3 regions of the Methylophilus luteus genome follow, and region 1 is predicted to be linked to each of the others. Evidence: predicted binding sites of a transcription regulator. Region 1 holds the regulator's gene; each other region holds the start of a gene.
The links. Region 1 encodes sigma-54, which starts transcription at its own class of promoters, with help from an activator protein. Its sites were predicted from a motif close to TGGCACNNTTCCTGCT; they were not measured.
Positions count from the first base shown of each region.

Region 1 (7,262 bases):
CACCATAAATCACATTCTCACCCGCTGAGGCTGCTTCCTGCACGCGGCTGGCATCCATATCAAGCGCGACATAGGGGATATTCTCTTCACGCAGGAAACGGCCCAGGTACTGGCCGCTACGGCCATAACCGCAAATAATGACGTGGTCCTTCAGCTCCTGGCTGTGCTCCTGTATGGTGTCTACGCCTTTAATGCTATTGCGGGTATAGCTTTTCACCAGGTAACGTGCGATGCGGCCATTGTATTGAATGATAAACGGCGCCACCAGCATGGAAAGCACGGCGACCGACAACACCAGTTGCAAGGCATCGCCATCGATCAAACGCGTCTGCAAGCCCAGGGCCAGCACCACAAAAGTGAACTCGCCGGCCTGGCCGAGGATGATGCCGGTACGCACACCCACACCCATCTCAAAACCGTAAAACTTGGTCAGCGCCGCGATCAGCCCCATTTTGAACAGCAGGTATAAGGCCAGCAACAGCACCACCAGCATTGCATTATCCAGGATCACCCTGACATCGAGCAGCATGCCGACACTGATAAAGAACAGGCCGAGCAGGATATCGCGGAAAGGCGCGATATCTGATTCCACCTGGTAGCGGTATTTGGTCTCAGAGATCAGCATGCCGGCGACAAACGCACCCAGCGCATAGGACAAACCGGCAAAATTGGTGGCTGCAGACATCAGCAAGGTCACCATCAGCACGTTTAATACAAACAGTTCACGCGAGCGTTGTTTGGCAACCAACTCAAACCAGAAGTTGAGGATGTTTTTGCCAAACTTGAATAACAGGAATAACAGCACTGACGATTTCAGCAGGGTCAGACCCAGCACATCCAGCCAGTTATTGCTGTGCGCACCCAGAGTCTGGATCAGCACCAGGATAGGGATGACCGCCAGGTCCTGGAACAGCAGCACACCTATGCTCAGGCGGCCGTGGCGGGAGTTAAGGTCCACGCGTTCCATCAGTATCTTGGAAACAATAGCAGTTGACGACATGGTCAGCGCAGCGCCGATAATAAAGGCGGTGGTCAGGCTCAGGCCGGCCATTTTTCCTAGCACCAGGCTGACCAGCAGCGTCAGGATCACTTGCCCGCCGCCTAAGCCGAACAGGGTCTTGCGCATGGCGTAAAGCTTGGGCAGGCTGAATTCCAGGCCTATGCTAAACATCAGGAACACAATGCCGAACTCGGCCACCTGGCGACCGGTTTCTTCATCCTGTATCAGGCCCAATGCGTGCGGGCCCAAGACTATGCCTATCATGAAATAAGCCAGAATGGCAGGCATGCCCAATATGCGGAATAAACCGACGGCGAATACCGAACTGGTGAGCAACAAGAGTAAATGGATTAGGGAGTCAAACATGCAAAAATTCTAAAGCAATTAATTAAGACCACGCTGCGCTACCGGTAGTGATTACAGCTCGCGTGGTCTGATGATCTTATGATGAAACAGAATTGTTTCAGCCTGATTATGCTGCCACAAATCTTTGTTTAATGCAAAAAATGTGCCTGATATTAAAAAATCATTAAAAAAGCTGCGTTTTGCTTTCTTGCCGGGGCGGTCACTTGCTATACTTAGCGACCATGAGTATAGCAAAATCAGGTGTCAAACTTGCTGAAAGTTCTGACATCGTGGAAAAAGCGCGCAATGTGTTATTGCACGAAGCAGACGAGATCCGCCAGCTGGCCGGACGCCTGGGTGCTGCGTTTGAAGCTGCTGTGCATATGATCGTTGCCTGCCGTGGCCGCGTAGTGGTGACTGGCGTGGGCAAATCCGGCCATATCGGCGGCAAGATCGCCGCCACCTTTGCCAGCACCGGCACCCCGGCTTTTTTTATGCATGCCGCTGAAGCCAGCCACGGTGACCTCGGCATGATCACGGCTGAAGATGTGGTGATCGCGCTTTCTAACTCCGGCGAGAGCGATGAGATCATTAACATATTGCCTTCGATACGCCGTCTGGGTGCGCGAATTTTAAGCATCACCGGCAGCACAGATTCGACTTTATCGCGTGAATCGCAAGTGCATTTGAGTGCAGCAGTCAGCCATGAAGCCTGTCCGCTGGGCCTGGCCCCTACCGCCAGCACCACTGCTGCATTAGCTCTGGGTGACGCACTGGCCTTATGCGTGCTGGAACTGCGTGAATTCACCGCAGAAGACTTTGCCCACTCCCACCCCGGCGGCAGCCTGGGGCGGCGCTTACTGGTCAGGGTCAAAGATGTGATGCGTAGCGGCGATGCAATCCCCAGCGTGAAAGAAAACGCCACGCTGCAGCAAGCCATACAAGAGATCTCCAGCAAGGGCATGGGTTTTACTGCCATTGTCGATGCAGAACAGCAGCCGGTGGGCGTGTTTACTGACGGTGATATACGCCGTTTGTTCGTGCAAGGCCTGACCGATCATCAGGCGCCTATCACCAGCGTCATGAGCCGGCAACCCAAGTTGCTGGGTACGCAGCAGATGGCTGTTGAAGCGATCAGCCTGATGGAACAACACCGCATCAACGGTTTTCTGGTGGTGAACGAGCAGCGGCAATTGGCAGGGGCATTCAATATGCATGACTTGCTGAAAGCGAAAGTGGTTTAGGCTAGCCGGGGTCTGTATCTATGCTTAAATATCCGATTCTGCTACCGATCAGCCTGATGGTGTTTCTGGCTTTGCTGACCTTCTGGATCAACCAGACGGTGCAGGAGGAAGCCTCGCGCATGACTGGCGTCAGCCGGCATGCGCCAGATTACATGCTTTATAATTTTGTCAGCACGCGTACCGACGCCAGTGGCCGTATCAAATATGTACTGGCCGCCTCGCAAATGCGCCATTATCCTGACAGCGATTACACTGAACTGGACCGGCCGCGCTTCACCCAGTTTGGCGAGAACATGCCTTACACCCAGATTTATGGCCAGCGCGGCAAAATATCCGGCAATGGTAAACTGGTGGAGTTTGTAAAGCAGGTGAAAGTAGTGCGCCAGGCCACCGCCGAAAAAGGCGAAATGCAACTAAAGACAGAACAGTTGTTTGTTGAACCGGACACGGATATCGCTTACACCGATCTGCCAGTGACTATACTGCAGCAGCCGGGTAGCGTGGTCACAGGCACTGGCATGCGCTTTGATAAAAAATCCGAAACCATGCAATTATTCAACCGGGTGCATGTACATTATGAACGCGCGCCGGTGGCAGTGAATGCAGCGCCTGCCGCCCAGGCTGGCAAACCGAAAAAACCGGCCCGCAGCAGCAAAAAAACCAGGCCTGACACAGGTCAATAATCAAGGATAGATGATTCCTGGAGAGATGAGTTGAAAACGCACAAGCAATTATTTTATGTGACCTGCCTGCTACTGGCTACGCTGTTGCAGTGGTCAAACACCGTCAGGGCCGAAGAGTCTGACCGTGAACAACCGATAGAGCTCGAAGCCGACACCGTGAGCGTCAACGATGCGAAAAAGATCAGCACCTACACCGGCAACGTCATCCTTAACCAGGGCACGCTGCAAATCAAGGCTGACAAAATGATAGTGCGCGAAGACCAGGACGGTTTTCAGCATAGCACCTGCATAGGCAGCCCGGCTACGCCGACCACTTTCAAGCAAAAGCGCACCGGCAAGAACGAGTGGATGCAAGGCAGTGGCCAGCGCATTGAATACAACGGCCGCATGGATAAAGTGCAACTGTATACCAATGCCTGGGTCAAACGTGGCGAAGACATAGTCACCGGTGATTACATCAGCTATGACGCCAATGCGGAATATGCCGAAGTGATAGGTGGCACCAAAGCCAACCCTAACGGCACTGCCAACAGCCGGGTCAAGGCGATCATTCAGCCCAAGAGTAAAACCACGCCACCGGTCATAGATAACAAGGCCAATGCACAGCAAGGGTTGCGCATGAACCGCTCGTTACAGATCAGGCCTGAACCGGCAGCCAGCGGCACCAGCAACGAAACCAAGAAAGAACCTCAGTAAAGACTGGCAATATGCAAACCACTGCTTCACCAGACAATAGCCATTTAAGCGTCAGCCATTTAAAAAAAGCTTACCAGGGTCGCACCGTGGTCAGAAACACGACGCTGGAACTACATAGCGGCGAAGTCATAGGCTTGCTGGGCCCGAACGGGGCAGGCAAAACCACCAGCTTTTACATGATAGTCGGCCTGGTCGCCCTAGACGACGGCCATATCACCCTGAACGGCACCGACGTCAGCCACGCCCCCATGCATGAACGGGCGCGCATGGGCCTGGCCTACCTGCCGCAAGAAGCCTCTATTTTCCGCAAGATGACGGTGACCGATAACATACTGTCTATCCTGGAAACCCGCCCTTATACCGCAGAAGAGCGTGAAGCCAAACTGGAGTCATTGCTGGACCAGTTGCATATCCAGCACATACGCAACAGCCAGGCGGTCAGCTTGTCCGGCGGTGAACGTCGCCGGGTAGAGATCGCCCGTTGCCTGGCCACCGACCCGAAATTTATTTTGCTGGATGAACCGTTCGCCGGCATAGACCCGATCGCGGTGATAGAGATCCAGAAAATCATCCGTTACCTGAGCAGCCAGAATATCGGCATCCTGATCACAGACCACAACGTGCGTGAAACGCTGGATATCTGTGACCGCGCCTATATCGTCAACGAAGGCGCAGTGTTTGCGGCCGGCACCCCCGATGAGATCATTCAGAATGAGGGTGTGCGTGAAGTCTATCTGGGCAAAAATTTTAGGCTGTAAGTCCTTATGAAGCAAAACCTGCAATTACGCATGTCGCAAAACCTGGCACTGACGCCGCAGCTGCAGCAGTCTATCCGCCTGTTGCAACTGTCGACGCTGGAACTGAGCCAGGAGCTGGAAGCCATCTTGCAGGAGAACCCTTTGCTCGAGATGGCCGACAATAATGAAGAAGGCGAGTTTGAAGACAACACGCCAGACGCCCCGTTAGCGGCACAGGCAGAAGTCGAAGACGCCAGCTCATTTGATGTCGCCACCCAACAGGATATCCCCTCGCCGGCCGACACCTTGCGCGAAGAGTTGCGCGATGACCTCAGCGGCAATGAAGGCGAACTGCCCAACCTGAATGAAGAATTCACGCCGCCGGAGTTTGAAGACGATTACGGCGAGTTTGGCAGCACCAGCAACTGGGATGAGGCAGGCCGCAACAATACCGACGATGAAGACGGCGATTTTTCACGCCAGGACGCCAGCAGCATCAGCCTGCGTGAGCACCTGATAGACCAGATACAGCTGGCGCACCTGTCGCACCGCGACATGAGCCTGGTCAAACTGCTGCTGGACAGCATCAATGACGACGGCTACCTGGAGCAAGACTTGCAGGAAGTGGTAGACAACCTGCCGCTGGAACTAGAAGTCGACCTGCTGGAACTGGAAACAGCGCTCAAGCTGATCCAGAACCTGGACCCCATAGGCATAGGTGCGCGTGACCTGCGCGAATGCCTGTTGCTGCAACTGCAGGCCCTGCCGGCCAGCACGCCCTACCTGAAAATTGCGATCGCGCTGGTGAAAGACCATCTGGCGTTGCTGGCCAATAAAGATTTTATCAAGCTGCGCAAACAGCTCAGTTGCGATGAAGCCTCACTCAAAGGCGCGCAGCAACTGATACGCCAGCAAAACCCGCGGCCGGGCAGCGAGTTCTCCAACTTTAGCCATGACCATTTTATCCAGCACGATGTGGTGGTGAAAAAGATCAAAGGTATCTGGGTAGCAACCCTCAACGACGGCGTGATCCCCAAACTGCGCATCAACCAGATGTATGCCGACATCCTCAAACGTAACCGTGAAAGCTCGGGCCAGTACCTGCAAAGCCAGATGCAGGAAGCCAAATGGATGATCAAGAATATCCAGCAACGCTTCTCGACCATATTGCGCGTATCACAAGCCATTGTAGACCGGCAGCGTAACTTCTTTGAGCACGGCGATATCGCCATGCGACCGTTGGTGCTGCGTGAGATCGCCGAAGAGTTAGACCTGCATGAAAGTACTGTTTCGCGCGTCACCACCCACAAGTACATGCTCACTCCACGCGGAGTTTATGAGCTTAAATACTTCTTTGGCAGCTCAGTCGCTACCGATGCTGGCGGTTCCTGCTCGGCAACCGCCATACGCGCACTGATCAAGCAAATGGTGGCAGAAGAGAACGAGAAAAAACCGCTTTCTGACAACCAGATCACCGATACCCTGGCGCAACAGGGCATAGTGGTGGCACGGCGTACCATTGCCAAATACCGTGAGTCATTGAGCATACCGCCAGCTAATCTGCGCAAATCGCTTTAATTTCCCAGCATCACGCCACTGCATAGCCGGTGTTATCCTCGGCATTGAGGAGTGCGCAACTTGGCTAGCGCAACCTGTGCGGACCGTGCAGCGCGAGTGATGCACTTACTGGAGTTGTAGTTAGGTATTTCTTTGGGTGGTTTAGTGATCTGATTCACCATTTTCTTTCGCCTCTAGGCGAGTTACTTTTCTTTGCTTGCACAAAGAAAACGTAACCAAAAGAAATGCACCCTAGCATCCGCTTGTTTCCTGCGTTGCTCACCTCAGGACTTTCGTCCGTTGCTTTGCCGGACTTAGGCATAAGCGGTCGCGAAACTCGCCCTGACAAGCCACACACACTGTGGCTTGTTGCGGAGCTCAGACAGTCGCTCCCTTCCTCCTTATTTTGATTCCGCTACTCGGCGCGTCAGATAGGGGCCCGGAAAAACACACGCCCTTAGTGAAGCTGGGGTTTTTCATATTTATTCCCGCGCAACCATTGCCATAGAATCGGTATTTGTTTGGATAGTTTTGCGCTCTGTTTCAGCGTTCTTTTTCGCCTCTAGGCGAGTTACTTTTCTTTGCTTGCACAAAGAAAACGTAACCAAAAGAAATGCACCCTAGCATCCGCTTGTTTCCTGCGTTGCTCGTCAAAATAAGCGGTCGCGAAACTCGCCCTAGCGGCCTGCACACTGCGCAGGCCACCGCGGAACTCAGACAGTCGCTCCCTTTCTCCTTATTTTGACTCCGCTACTCGGCGCGTCAGATAGGGGCCCGAAGTCAACACCACCACGATGGCCCATTAGTGAACCACCAAAAGCAGCGAGCCGCTTAGCAACCGTGTATTTGTTTTTGGTTTTGATTTGTTACGCTGGTTGAGCGGGATACGATGCGAGAAAGACCCACCTAAATAACCGCGTAGTGCCTTTCCCGGGTCCCCTATCTGACGCGCCGAGTAGCGCAGGCAGCGTGGGAGTTTTCGGCCAGCGTCTGTTCGAGT
Region 1 is NZ_JBHTKB010000002.1:484-7,745, reverse strand. Features, by position in the region: gene ACFQ1Z_RS09525 (cation:proton antiporter) at 1-1,366, opposite strand, end outside; gene ACFQ1Z_RS09520 (KpsF/GutQ family sugar-phosphate isomerase) at 1,588-2,589, shown strand; gene lptC (LPS export ABC transporter periplasmic protein LptC) at 2,610-3,272, shown strand; gene lptA (lipopolysaccharide transport periplasmic protein LptA) at 3,303-3,968, shown strand; gene lptB (LPS export ABC transporter ATP-binding protein) at 3,980-4,726, shown strand; gene ACFQ1Z_RS09500 (RNA polymerase factor sigma-54) at 4,733-6,283, shown strand.

Region 2 (7,262 bases), on a different contig from region 1:
GGCTCGACGCCTAGTTGTTGCGCGCTGTGTACCAAAAAGTGTTTGGTCAGGAAAGGAATATCCTCCCTGCGCTCGCGTAAAGGTGGCAAACGCAGGCGTATGACATTCAGCCTATGGAACAGGTCTTCGCGGAACAAGCCTTGTTTGACACGCTCTTCCAGGTCCTGGTGGGTCGCGGCAATGACGCGCACATTGACCTTGATCGGCTGGTGGCCACCAACCCGGTAAAACTGGCCATCCGAAAGCACGCGCAACAGCCGGGTTTGCAAGTCTGCCGGCATATCGCCGATCTCGTCCAGAAACAGGGTGCCGGTATCAGCTTGTTCAAAACGCCCTCTCCTTGCGGCGGCAGCGCCGGTAAACGCGCCACGTTCATGGCCGAACAGTTCTGATTCCAGCAAGTCTTTGGGGATGGCTGCGGTATTGATGGCGATAAAGGGTTTGTCGGCACGCGGGCTATGCCTGTGCAGCGCACTGGCCACCAGCTCTTTACCACTGCCGGACTCACCGTTAATCAACACGGTAGAGTGTGAGCGGCTCAGGCGGCCAATGGCGCGGAATACTTCCTGCATGGCGGGGGCCTGGCCGATAATTTCAGGCGTGGGTTCGTTGTCTTCCACTTTCTCCACTGCTTGCCGCATGCTTTCATCGACAGCGCGTTTGATAATTTCAATCGCCTGGTCTACATCAAAAGGCTTGGCCAAATACTCGAATGCGCCGCCCTGGAACGCTGCGACCGCGCTTTCCAGGTCTGAATATGCGGTCATGATGATGACCGGGATTTCAGGGTAGCGCTGTTTCACTTCGGATAAAAAGTCCAGCCCTGAGCCATTAGGCATGCGGATATCGCTGACGATCACCTGTGGTTGTTCACGGTTGAGGGCGTTGAGTGCCTCTGCAGGTGAGGAGAAGGTTTTAAACTCAAAATCGGTGCGGGCAAGGGCTTTTTCAAATACCCAGCGGATTGATTTGTCGTCATCTAAGATCCAGATTGGCTTCATGGCATTTCTCTTTGAATTGCTGCTGTTTGATTAATATTATGTGAGTTAGCTGCTGAAAAGCGTGGTATCCACTTTGCCGGCAAAAACCTCATGTTTTTTTATTTAAATAAGGTGCTTTCAATAGGCAATAAAATATGAAAGATAGTTTTACCCGGCTGTGAGTCACAATCGATCATGCCGTGGTGCTGGGTGATAAAGGTTTGGGCAAGTGCCAGCCCCAGGCCGGTGCCACCTTCTCTGCCGGAAACCAGCGGGTAAAAAATGCGCTCTTTGATATCGGCCGGAATACCGGGGCCGTTATCTATGATTTCCAGATGGATGCCGACCCGGTAACGTTTTCTGGCCAGGGTGATCTGACGTTCCGCACGTGTGCGGAAGGTGATGCTGGCATCTTTAGTGTGGTTCTGCTGCATGGCTTGCGCCGCATTGCGGGCGATATTCAGCACCGCCTGTATCAGCTTTTCGCGGTCACCTATCAGCTCAGGCAGGCTGGTGTCATAGTCGCGTATCACTCTGATATTGTTGGGCGATTCCGCCAGCAGCAAGCTGCGCACGCGCTCCAGCACCTCGTGAATATTGGTCGGCTCGTATTTGGGCACGCGATGCGGCACCAGCAAGCGGTCCATCAGGCTATGCAGGCGGTCAGCTTCTTTGATGATGACCTGGGTATATTCTTTGAGGCTGGGTTGCGGCAATTCAAATTCAAGTAACTGCGCCGCGCCGCGCAGGCCGCCTAAAGGATTACGGATCTCATGTGCCAGGTTGCGTAAAAGCTCGGAATTGGCCTGTTGCTGGATCAGCATGCGCTCTTCCCTGGCGATACGCAATTGCTGATCCATTTGTACAAACTCCAGAATCAGCATGTCTTCAGCTGTCTGGTTAAAGCTGGTTGAAATCGGCGTTACCGTGCAAGTGACCGCGGTGGTATGTCCGCGCTGGGTGGTCAATGTGAATTCGTGTTCGCGGAAAGGCCCCTGGGTTTGAATGGCATTGGTCACCGCCATTTGCAGGATCTCGCAATTCACAAACACATCATGGATGTGCAGGCCGTGGATCTGGTTGGCGCTAAAGGCGAATAAAATCTCAGCGCTCGAATTGGCATAGGTGACTTCGAGCTGGTTATTCAGCAATATCACCGCAGTGGCAATATGCTCTAAACCGTTAAACCCTTGGGGAGAAATCTGAACCATATCCTTAGCTTGTTAAAATAAGTGATGACGCCCTGTTTTAAAGCAAAAGCCAAGCCAATTCTATATTATTTATCCCATTGCAAATTAAAAATTCCCAAAATGGTGCATTTAGTGATTTAACTCTTTGTTCAGCAGCTGGATATTACGTTCGTGCGCCTGGATCTCAGCTTCAATAATGCGTAGTTTTTCTTCGTATTTGGCCACATTCCTGAAGGTTTTCCCATTGGCAGCTCTGTAGACTTCAGGGGTGTTTTTTGCTTCTTCATAGAGCAGGTGAGCGTTCTCAAGTGCTTGTTTTTCTTGATCTAATTCAGTCATCAGTATTTCACGCCGTTTGTTGTCGCGTTGCGTCTGCACCTGATTATCCACTTTGGGGAAGTTGCTGGGGCTAGGCGCTTTTGCGCTTGGCTTTTTTTCGCGCGCGGCGGGCGGCGCTTCGGTTTCCCTGGGTCCGCTGATGATCAATTCGGGTTTCTGTTTGCCATCTGGCCTGATGTTGGTATAAGTGGTGACACCATTGCTGTCGGTATATTTATAAATATCCGCAAGACTTGGGCTAGCTGCCAGCAGTGTGGCAATAAAGTAAAAAAGTCTTTTCATGGCAACAGTTTAGAGTAGATTGTGAAGCTTATCAACGTGCCTAAAATCTAAATGGTTGACCCTGGCGACGGCGATAAAAAAACAGGGCAGCCGAAGCTGCCCTGTTTTGGTGCGCACTCTTGCGGTTAGCAGGAGTAAATTAGCATGAGTAGTACAAGCCAAACTCAACCGGATGAGGTGTCTGACGCAATTTGGTGACTTCTTCCATTTTCAATGCAATGTAAGAATCAATCCAGTCGTCAGTGAAAACTCCACCGCGTGTCAGGAACTCACGGTCTTTATCCAGATACTCAAGTGCCTGTTCCAGTGATGAACACACAGTTGGGATCAGTGCATCTTCTTCTGGTGGCAGATGGTACAAGTCTTTAGTCGCAGGCTCACCTGGGTGGATCTTGTTCTGAACACCATCAAGGCCAGCCATCAGCAAGGCTGAAAACGCCAGGTATGGGTTAGCGATAGGGTCAGGGAAACGCGCTTCAACACGGCGGGCTTTATCTGAATGCACAAACGGGATACGGATAGCAGCAGAACGGTTTTTAGCAGAGTAAGCCAGTTTAACTGGTGCTTCGTAATGCGGTACCAGGCGCTTGTATGAGTTGGTGCCTGGGTTGGTGATCGCATTCAATGCGCGCGCATGTTTGATGATGCCGCCGATGTAGTAAAGGGCGAAATCGCTCAGGCCAGCATAGCCGTTACCTGCAAACAGGTTCTTGCCATCTTTCCATACTGATTGGTGTACGTGCATGCCAGAACCGTTATCGCCAAACATAGGCTTAGGCATAAACGTTGCAGTTTTGCCGTAAGCATGTGCAGTGTTGTGCACTACGTACTTAAGGATCTGCGTCCAGTCAGCACGTTGTGTCAAGGTTGCAAATTTGGTACCGATCTCACATTGGCCAGCAGTCGCCACTTCATGGTGGTGCACTTCAACAGGCACGCCCAGCTCTTCCAGGGTCAATACCATGGCAGAACGGATGTCGTGCAATGAATCGACTGGAGGTACCGGGAAATAACCGCCTTTAACGCCTGGACGGTGGCCGGTATTGCCGCCTTCGAATTTTTCACCTGATGACCAGGCAGCTTCTTCGGAGTTGATCTTAACGAAACTACCACCCATGGTGGCATCCCATTGCACGCTGTCAAAAATGAAGAACTCTGGCTCTGGGCCAAAGTAGGCAGTGTCGCCCAGGCCGCTGGATTTCAGGTAGGCTTCTGCACGTTTAGCCAGGCTGCGCGGGTCGCGGTCATAACCTTTACCATCGGTAGGGTCAACCACATCACAAGTCAGCACCAGTGTCGGCTCGTCAAAAAACGGGTCTATGAAAGCAGTGTTTGCATCAGGCATCAGTTGCATGTCAGATGCCTGAATGCCTTTCCAGCCTGCGATGGAGGAACCGTCAAATGCATGACCTTCGGTAAATTTATCTTCGTCGAAGTGAGAAACTGGCACAGTCACGTGCTGCTCTTTACCTCTGGTGTCGGTAAAACGGAAATCGACAAATTTGATGTCATTTTCGGCAACCAATTTCATTACGTTTGCAACGGACATTACATTCTCCTCAATGAGCAAGGTCTAAATTTTAAGTTGCACACACAAAAAACGGGACATGTTGCGGATGTCCCGGAACGTGGGCAAATACAAATAATGATTCGGGATTATGGTTCACACTCAATCCCGCTAAATCTCAGAGTGTAATATTAGCAGGAAGCATGCCACCCAAAAATATGCATTTTACGTGGTTTACAGGTAACCTGCATAAAATAGTAAAAACGGATAGCACCATTTGTGTGCATTGCAACAAATAAGGCACAAAAATAGTGCATTCACGCTAGCCTTAGCATTCAAAGGTATACTCGCTACTTTATCAAGTCTGATCAATACTAAAGGTGTCATATTGAGTAATGTAGAAAATATTTTAGGCAGTGCCCAGGCACGCGGCACGCAAAATAACCTGCCCTACGCCGGAGCGCTCACGCCAGAAGAAACCTATCAACTGGTGAATGAAGGTCAGTCCGTGGTACTGGTGGATGTACGCTCGCGTGCAGAACTGGAACTGGTGGGTCGGGTGCCGCTAGCGACACATATCGAATGGGCCTTTTACCCGGGCATGGTGGCTAACCCTGATTTTGCCGCGCAGTTACAAGCGCAGGTCGATAAACAGAGCACCATCGTGTTCATGTGCCGTACCGGTGGCCGCAGCCACAATGCTGCCCTGCTGGCACAACAGCTAGGCTACGGCAAAGCTTACAATATGCTGCAAGGCTTTGAAGGCGACGCCAACGAGCACAAGCAGCGCACGCTGATCAACGGCTGGAAACACGCCGGATTGCCGTGGACTAATTAACTGGCAACTCGCCAACTGACAGCCGCACATGACCACTGAAAAATTCGCAGTGATTGGGCATCCAATCGAACACAGCAAATCGCCTTTGATACATCAGGCATTTGCCCGGCAGTTTGGCAAAACAATGACCTACGAAAAGCTGCTGGCACCGCTGGATGGCTTTGCCGCAACGATTAAACAGTTGCAGCTAGAGGGCTACCGGGGAGTGAATGTGACCGTGCCATTCAAATTTGAAGCATTTGAGGTCAGCCAGACGCTTTCAGAGCGCGCAACTGCCGCTGGTGCAGTCAATACCTTGAGTTTTCAGGGCGGGCATATCAGCGGCGATAACACCGATGGCTGCGGTCTGGTCAATGATATCCTCAAGCACTGGCAGCGCACCATTGATGGCCAGAAAGTATTATTGCTGGGCGCAGGCGGTGCCGCACAAGGCGTGATATTGCCGCTATTGGCCCAACAGCCCGCGGTGCTGACGGTGGCAAATCGCAGCCTGGACAAAGCACAAGCGATGGTTGATTGCTTTAAGGCAGATGCACAGTTGCACCAGGTCAGCTTAACAGTCCAAACCTTTGATGAATTATCAGAAGGTTATGACGTGGTCATCAACGCCACTTCTGCCGGCTTGCAGGCTGAGGCCTTGCCTGTCAGCGACACGATTTTTTATGCCCACAGCCTGGCCTATGACATGATGTATGGGCGTGAAACACTGTTTATGCAGCAGGCACATGCGGCCGGTGCGCAAGTGGCCGATGGCCTGGGCATGCTGGTCGAGCAGGCGGCAGAAGCTTTTTACCTGTGGCATGGCGTGCGCCCCGAGACTGCACCCGTGATCCAGTCGTTACGCCTATCCTGATCCCTTACAACGACCCGGCATCCAGCTCATGAAACGCACCATCAAACTGCTGTTCGGCTTTCTGTTGTTGTGGATATGCCTTTACCAGGTCTGGGTATTGCTACATATATTGTGGTGGATAGATCATAACCCTGATGCAAGCGCGTTTATGGAAGCCAGGCTGGAATCTATGCAGGAGTCTAAGCCCGACGCCAGCTTGCAGCAGCAGTGGGTAGCTTATGCGCGCATCAGTCCACATTTAAAGCGCGCAGTCATTGCAGCCGAAGACAGCAGATTTGTAGAGCACCGTGGCTTTGACTGGGACGGTATAGAAAATGCGTTTGAAAAAAACCTGAAAAAAGGCAGGATAGTGGCCGGTGGTTCTACCATCAGCCAGCAGCTGGCCAAGAACCTGTTTCTGTCAGGGCAGCGCACGCCGTGGCGTAAAGTGCAGGAGGCGATTATCACCTTTATGCTGGAAAGCATGATGAGCAAGCGCCGGATACTGGAAATCTACCTGAACGTGATCGAGTGGGGTGATGGCGTGTTTGGTGCCGAGGCAGCGGCCAAGCATTACTTTCATAGCAAGGCCCGCGCGCTTGGCCCAGCAGAGGCAGCGCGCCTGGCTGCCATGATCCCTAACCCCCGCTTTTATGACAAACACCGCAGCACGCGCTTTTTAAACCGGCATGCGGCTACTATTCAAGCACGCATGCGATTGGTCAAAGTACCCTGATTTTAAGCCTTTGTTCCAGCGATCAACGCCAGGCGGGCGTGCCTACAATGGGGGTCTGAATCTTTGTATGTGGCCACAAGCAGGCTGCACCGATTGCGCCCTTTATCAGACGCAACGACGCACAAGCGGGAAAGGTTGCATGTTGACCTTAGCCCTTTACAGCGAGATGTTTTAACAAGGGTGTAAGGTAACGGCCGGTATAACTGGCCGTATTTTTTGCCAGTGTCTCAGGCGTGCCTACCCCGACCACCATACCGCCACCATCGCCGCCTTCCGGCCCCATGTCTATCAGCCAGTCTGCCGTTTTGATCACGTCGAGGTTATGCTCGATGATCACCACCGTGTTACCCGCATCACGCAGTCTATGGATCACGTCCAGCAACAGCTGAATATCAGCAAAGTGCAGGCCGGTGGTGGGTTCGTCCAGAATATACAGGGTGCGGCCGGTGTCGCGTTTGCTTAATTCGAGTGACAGTTTTACGCGCTGTGCTTCACCACCGGAGAGCGTGGTCGCCGATTGGCCCAGGGTGATATAACCCAGGCCCACATCGAGCAGGG
Region 2 is NZ_JBHTKB010000003.1:7,356-14,617, reverse strand. Features, by position in the region: gene ntrC (nitrogen regulation protein NR(I)) at 1-1,001, opposite strand, end outside; gene glnL (nitrogen regulation protein NR(II)) at 1,100-2,191, opposite strand; gene ACFQ1Z_RS12435 (DUF4124 domain-containing protein) at 2,300-2,791, opposite strand; gene glnA (type I glutamate--ammonia ligase) at 2,931-4,340, opposite strand; gene ACFQ1Z_RS12425 (rhodanese-like domain-containing protein) at 4,687-5,136, shown strand; gene aroE (shikimate dehydrogenase) at 5,165-5,989, shown strand; gene mtgA (monofunctional biosynthetic peptidoglycan transglycosylase) at 6,018-6,704, shown strand; gene uvrA (excinuclease ABC subunit UvrA) at 6,853-7,262, opposite strand, start outside.
Region 2: glnL (nitrogen regulation protein NR(II)) is a predicted target of sigma-54. The motif match lies at 2,233-2,248, and genes of this name have one in related genera.

Region 3 (7,262 bases), on a different contig from region 1:
CTCGCGCCTGACCGAAGAAGTACGTGAAAAACGTGGCCTGGCCTATAGCGTCTACAGTTACTTTTTGCCTATGGCAGAGCTAGGCCCTTTCCAGATCGGCCTGCAAACCAAGAAAGAACAGGCGCAGGATGCTTTGCAACTGGTCAGGCAGACCGTAGAGCAGTTTGTGGATAAAGGGGTGAGCGAGGCTGAGCTGCAAGCGGCCAAAGATAACCTGATCGGTGGTTTCCCGCTGCGTGTAGACAGCAATGGCAAGATACTCGAATATCTGAACCTGATCGGGTTCTACCATCTGCCGCTGGACTACCTGGACAGTTTTAACGACCACGTCGCGCAAGTGACGGTGCAGCAGGTGAATGACGCTTTTAAACGCCGCATACACCCCGACAGTTTTGCCACCGTGATCGTAGGCGCCGAGTAAGCCATTTAACAACAAAGCCGACACTAGGTCGGCTTTTGCGCTGCGTCAGCTACGGTCTTTACAGCACGGTAGCCTTACGTTTTTTGCGCGCCAGGAAGTAATATAAAACCGCACCCAGCAAACTGAGAAAGAAAATCACCAGAAACCAGACCAGCTTATCTTCTTTTTGATCGGCGAGGCAATCGATCAGCATCCATAGCCAGAATAAGCCCAGCGCAGTGGTGATCAAACTGCCTAACAGGCCAAAGCCCAATAAAAATTCCATGTCTGATTTCCTCGATTGATTTTTTATAGATGATAGCACGAAGCGTTTTCTGCCTGGCCCATGCAAATCGCTGCACACGGGCGAACGCCTTTATAATACTGCTTTGTTCTTGCTGATAGCCTGCCTCAACTTTATGAATCAAGTTCGTCTTAATGCCGGTGTCTGGCGCAGCCGGGTACTCAAGTTTCCCGATGCCGATGGCTTGCGGCCGACGCCGGACCGCGTGCGTCAGACCCTGTTCAACTGGCTGGGGCAGGAGCTGACTGGACTAAGCTGTTTAGACCTGTTCGCCGGCACCGGTGCGCTGGGGTTTGAAGCCCTGTCACGCAATGCCAGCCAGGTCACCATGCTGGAGCTGGCCAAAGCCCCGTTGCAGGCCTTGTTGCAAAACCAGAAACTGTTGCAAGCCAGCAAAGCCGATATCCGCCAGGCCGATGCACTGAAGTTTCTGGCGCAAAACAGCCAGCGTTACGACGTTATTTTTTGTGACCCGCCTTATCACAAGCAATGGCTGGACAAATTGTTGCCGCTGCTGCCCGGGCATTTGTCTGCACAAGGCTGGCTATATGTAGAAGCCGAATATGCGTTAAAATCTGATTCGGACTGGCAAGTGGTCAAGTCTGGCAAGGCAGGGCAGGTGTATTACCACCTGCTGCAGCCAGCCGACACGCCAGCGCCAGCCACGCAGCCTTGAAGGTGCGTACAGACTTTCGGGATATCAGCGTATGAATAAAACCAGAATTGCAGTCTATCCGGGCACTTTTGACCCGATCACCAGGGGGCACGAAGATATCGTGCGCCGGGCCGCGCACCTGTTTGATCAGGTGATAGTGGCGGTGGCAGGCAGCACCAGCAAGCAGACCCTGTTCAGCCTGCAAGAACGTGTCGCCCTGGCGCAATCGGTATTCAGTGGCGAGAATATCAAAGTAGTTGGTTTTGATGGCCTGCTGATGCAGTTCGTGCAGTCGCAGGGCGCGCAGATGGTGATACGTGGCTTGCGCGCCGCCAGCGATTTCGAGTACGAATTCCAATTGGCAGGCATGAACCGCAAACTTTACCCCAAACTGGAAACCCTGTTTATGACCCCGGCAGAAGAATACATGTTTATCTCCTCCAGCCTGGTGCGCGAGGTGGCGCGCCTGGGTGGCGATGTAAACCAGTTCGTGTCGCCCGGCGTTGAAACCGCCATCAAACAAAAACTGATAGATTAAATGTCCCTGTTTATTACCGACGAATGCATTAATTGCGATGTCTGCGAGCCTGTGTGCCCGAACGAAGCCATTTCGCAAGGCGAAGAGATCTATGAGATCAACCCGGACCTGTGCACCGAGTGCGTAGGCCATTTTGACAAACCGCAGTGCCAGCAGGTGTGCCCTATCAGCTGCATTCCGCTGGACCCGGACCGACAAGAAACTCAAGAGCAGTTAATGGACAAATACTTGCGCATTACCAGGGCGTAAGTACTGATGTTGTTATTCCGTAAATAATTAAAGGGGTTAGGATAATGCGAATTTTACATAGCATGTTGCGCGTGGGTGATTTACAACGGTCTATAGATTTTTATACCGGTGTGCTGGGCATGAAGCTGATACGCACCCAGGATTACCCGGATGGTGAATTCACGCTGGCGTTTGTCGGCTATGGCAATGAGTACAACAATACCGTGCTCGAATTAACCTATAACTACGGCAAGACCAGCTATGACATGGGCGCCGCCTATGGCCATATGGCGATAGAGGTGGACGATGCTTACCAGGCCTGTGAGCTGGTGAAAAGCAAAGGCGGCAAAGTCATACGCGAAGCCGGGCCTATGAAACATGGCACCATAGTGATCGCGTTTATCGAAGACCCGGATGGGTACAAGATAGAATTCATCCAGAAGGGCAGCATAGAGTATCCGGAGCATGTCTAACCAGGCGCACTTACTTGAGGCCGTGACGCTGGCACAGGCGGGTGACTGGGATGCGGCGCACAACATCGCGCAGGATTACAGTGACCACGCCGCCAACTGGATACACGCGGTGCTGCATAAGGTCGAGGGTGATGTATGGAACAGCAAATACTGGTATGGCAGAAGCGGCGGCCGCCAGTATGAGGATTACGCGGCGGATATTCCGCGTGAGCTGGAAGCGATCAGGCAGTTACTGCTTTCCAGTATCGCTTGATCAGGGTATTTGCCTGTTCAGTCCGACATTTAACTCTCGGCCTTAACTCTCTCCGTCAGTGGCCTGATGGCTGGTGATAAAGATCGCCCACAGCGATTGAATGAACAAGCCTATCACGGTGCCGCTAAAAAACAGTATCACCACCGCCAGCACACATATCAACAGTAAAAAAGCATCCTGATGCCACAGGCCTTGCGTGCCCATGGCTTGCCAGTTTTGTAACACCTGCGCTATCAGTCGATTTCCATCCATCTGTTTATCACCTACCTTATGCTGGCAGCAGTGCCAAATCGGTGCATGCTCGCCTTGAGTAGGCGTGCATGCCGTGCTGTCAATTTTGCAAGCACATGATTTATATGTAAAAAATCATCATTCAAAGGTGGCCTGCTTGTTGCTAGTGTATCACTGAGCTAGGGGAGAAGACACCATGATAAAAAAACATGTGGCCAGTGACATGGTTTCGGCAGAGACGCGGCTGTCTGACAATATTCAATTATTGGGCAGTTTGCTAGACCAGGCCATACAGCAAGTCGAAGGCCAGGCCGCTTTTGACCAGATCGCGGCTATCCGCCAGGCAGCGACCACTTTCCATCAGACCCACGACCAGAACGCCTCATTACAGCTGGAGCAATTGCTGGCCGCACTGACGCCAGCGCAAACCGTATGTGTGGTGCGCGCCCTGAGTTATTACAAGCACCTGGTCAACCTGGCTGAAGATCTGTATGGCCAGCAGCTGGCGAACAGCCATACGCATACGCCGGTGGCCGGCATGCTGGCGCATTCCATCAGCCAGCTGGGTGAGGATGGCGTCCCTGCCCAGGCGATACAGCAGTTTTTTGCTGATGCGCTGGTGTCGCCGGTGCTTACTGCACACCCGACCGAAGTGCAGCGTAAAAGCGTGCTCGATATAGAACGCCGTATCGTCGAGTTGCTGGCCGCGCGCATGCACATGCATGCACAAGCGCAGCTGGCACGTAACAGCCTGTTGTTGCAGGGCGCTGTTTCGGCATTATGGCAAACGCGTATGCTGCGTTTTTCCAAGCTGACGGTGGTCAACGAGATTGAAAATGCACTGACCTATTACGACAGCACTTTTTTGCATGTGATCCCGGAGTTGCTGCAAGACCTGGAGCGTGACCTGCAGGCGCTGATGCCAGCCGGCAGTGACTACCATTTGCCGGCCTTTTTGCGCATGGGTAGCTGGATAGGCGGCGACCGCGATGGCAATCCATTCGTGGATGGCACTACCTTGCGCGAAGCCGTGCGCCTGCAGGCGGTGACGCTATTGCGCTTTTACCTGGATGAACTGGCCGAGCTCAAACGCGAGCTGGGCGTTTCTACCCGCCTGATCGCAGTAGACGAGGCGGTGATGGCGCTGGCCCAGGCCTCGCGTGATCAATCCGCGCATCGCATGGATGAGCCTTACCGCCTGGCCCTGAATGGCGTGCATGACAGATTGTTGGTGACTGCCGAAAGCCTGTTAGCCGGCTGTGGCTGGCGCATAGACGATGATGTGCAGGCTGACCCCTATGACAGCCCGCAAGCCTTGTTGCAGCCGTTGCAGGCCATCGCCGACTCCTTGCACAAGCATCATGGTGTCGCGCTGATCTATCCGCGCCTGGGCAAGCTGATCAAAGCAATAGAGTCATTCGGTTTTCATCTGGCAACGGTGGATATCCGCCAGTCTTCAGATGTGCATGAAGCGGTCATCACCGAGCTGCTGCAAAAAGCCGGCTATGAATTTGATTATGCAGCATTTAATGAAGACGAAAAAATAGGCATTCTGCTCGAAGAACTGAAGCAGCCACGCCTGCTGTTTTCGCCTTTCCAGCAATACTCCGAGCTGGTGCACAAAGAAATAGGCGTGCTCGAAGCAGTGCGTGAAATGCGCGAGCGCTTTGGCTGCCATGCCGTGCGCCAATATATCATCTCGCATACCGAAACATTGTCTGACCTGCTCGAAGTCGCCTTGCTGCAACGCGAAGCCGGCTTGCTGCGCGGGGTGTGGGGGTCGGCCAATATCCAGGTCGATCTGAATATCGTGCCGCTGTTTGAGACCATCGCCGACCTGCGCGATGCGCCTATGATCATGGGCAAGTGGTTAAGCTTGCTTGGCATACGCCATGTGATCCGCAACCAGGGCAGCGAGCAGGAGGTCATGCTCGGTTATTCCGACAGCAACAAGGATGGCGGTTTTCTGACTTCGAACTGGGAGTTATACAAAGCCGAGATCTCGCTGGTAGAACTGTTCCAGCAGGCTAAAGTCAAGCTGCGCCTGTTCCATGGCCGCGGTGGCACGGTAGGCCGTGGCGGCGGCCCGACCTACCAGGCCATCATGGCGCAACCGCAAGGCACGGTGGATGGGCAGATCCGCCTGACCGAGCAGGGCGAGATCATCGCCAACAAATATGCCGACCCGGTGGTCGGCCGTCAGCACCTGGAAACCCTGATCGCGGCCACGCTGGACGCCAGCCTGTTTCCGGCCGACCAGCTGGAACCGGCCAGGCGACGCGCCTTTGAGAGCGTGATGGAGACCCTGTCTGCCACCGCCATGACCAGCTACCGCAGCCTGGTGTATGAGACCCCGGGCTTTGCCGAATACTTTTTTAACACCACACCGATAGAGGAGATCGCCGGCCTCAACCTGGGCAGCCGTCCCGCTTCACGCAAATCCACCCGCCGTATTGAAGACCTGCGCGCCATCCCCTGGGGATTTTCATGGGGGCAATGCCGGTTGCTGTTGCCAGGCTGGTATGGGCTGGGCAGCGCCATACATCAATACCTGCATCAGGCAGGCAGCAACAAGGAGACCCGCTTAGGCTTACTCAGGGAAATGTTGCTGGGCTGGCCTATCTTCAAGACCCTGATCAATAACGTCGATATGGTGTTAGCCAAAACCGACCTGATTGTAGCCAGGCATTACGCCCACCTGCTACCTGACCGCAGCCTGCGCGAAGAGATCTTCAGCCGCATAGAGCACGAGCACCAGTTGACCACCCAGGTGGTCAACCTGCTGTTAGGCAGCTCGCAGCGGCTTGCCAGCCAGCCGGTGCTGGCCAAATCCATACGTGACCGCCTGCCTTATCTGGACCCGCTCAACCACCTGCAGGTCGAAATGATACAACGCTACCGCAATGGCGAGACCGATGAAAAACTCAAATTGGCGATCCCGCTGACCATCAATGGCATTGCCGCCGGGTTAAGAAATACCGGCTAGCCGCAGAGTGCTCAACCACGCAGCAGGGCCAGTTAAAAAAATAGCCACTTTAAAAGTGGCTATTTTTCAGATCACATGATGAGTCTCACATTGTGGGACTCACATCTGGGTCTCACCATATTAATTAATGGTGGTTATCTTTTTCCCAGGTATTGATCTGTTTTTCGGCTTCATCTTTAGAGATGCCATAACGTTCCTGGATCTTACCGACCACCTGGTCACGTTTACCTTCAATCACGTCAAGGTCATCATTGGTCAGTTTGCCCCATTGCTCCTGAACTTTACCTTTAAGTTGTTTCCAGTTGCCCTCAAAAATATCTTTGTTCATGATTAAATCTCCTAAGTTTTAGAGTAGTGTCTCGGTCAACGACCTGTGAGCTATAGTAGCCACAAGCAGCAGGCAGAACAGTCGGACGATCTTGTATTTGTGCGTAAGACTTGGCTGACAGCAGACCCAGCTAAAAGCGCTGATAGTGTTAAAGCTTGCGCATAAGGCGCTGGCCACTCATCAAATTGCGCTTTAAACCTGTTAACATGCGAGCATGAATAAAGCCTCTTTTTCTGCGTTTAAACACGCGCTGGCCCAACGGCTACCTTATGAATTGTGGATAGGCTGGCGCTATACGCGCGCCAAGCGTAACAATCATTTTATTTCTTTCATCTCACTGACCAGCATGGTAGGTATCGCCCTCGGGGTAATGGCCCTGATCGTTGTATTGTCAGTCATGAACGGTTTTCAGGATGAGTTACGCAAACGCATCCTGGGCGTGGCTTCGCATATAGAGGTGCGCAGTTTTGATGCCGGCTTGTCTGACTGGCAGCATGTAGAGGGCCAGATCAAATCCCTGCCGGCCAACACTTTCTCCAGCCCGGTGCAAGGCATGGCGCCTTATGTGATGGCACAAGGCATGCTGACGCGTGACCAGGCGGTGCAAGGCGTATTGATACGCGGCGTGCTGCCTGCTGCCGAAGGCGCGGTGTCCGATTTATCCACGCAGATGAAGATAGGCAAGCTGCAGGATCTGCAGGCCGGCAAATTCAATATCGTGCTGGGTGGCGACCTGGCGCAGGCGCTGGGTGTGCGCATAGGCGAGAAAGTCGTGCTGATGGCACCGCAAGGGCAGGTGACCCCGGCCGGGCTGGTGCCACGTATCAAGCAATTTACCGTGACTGGTATCTTTCAGGTCGGCATGT
Region 3 is NZ_JBHTKB010000001.1:1,481,836-1,489,097, reverse strand. Features, by position in the region: gene ACFQ1Z_RS06935 (M16 family metallopeptidase) at 1-421, shown strand, start outside; gene ACFQ1Z_RS06930 (PLDc N-terminal domain-containing protein) at 480-686, opposite strand; gene rsmD (16S rRNA (guanine(966)-N(2))-methyltransferase RsmD) at 820-1,380, shown strand; gene coaD (pantetheine-phosphate adenylyltransferase) at 1,412-1,897, shown strand; gene ACFQ1Z_RS06915 (YfhL family 4Fe-4S dicluster ferredoxin) at 1,898-2,146, shown strand; gene gloA (lactoylglutathione lyase) at 2,191-2,598, shown strand; gene ACFQ1Z_RS06905 (hypothetical protein) at 2,591-2,851, shown strand; gene ACFQ1Z_RS06900 (hypothetical protein) at 2,894-3,103, opposite strand; gene ppc (phosphoenolpyruvate carboxylase) at 3,279-6,068, shown strand; gene ACFQ1Z_RS06890 (CsbD family protein) at 6,193-6,396, opposite strand; gene ACFQ1Z_RS06885 (lipoprotein-releasing ABC transporter permease subunit) at 6,611-7,262, shown strand, end outside.
Region 3: ppc (phosphoenolpyruvate carboxylase) is a predicted target of sigma-54. The motif match lies at 3,232-3,247, and genes of this name have one in related genera.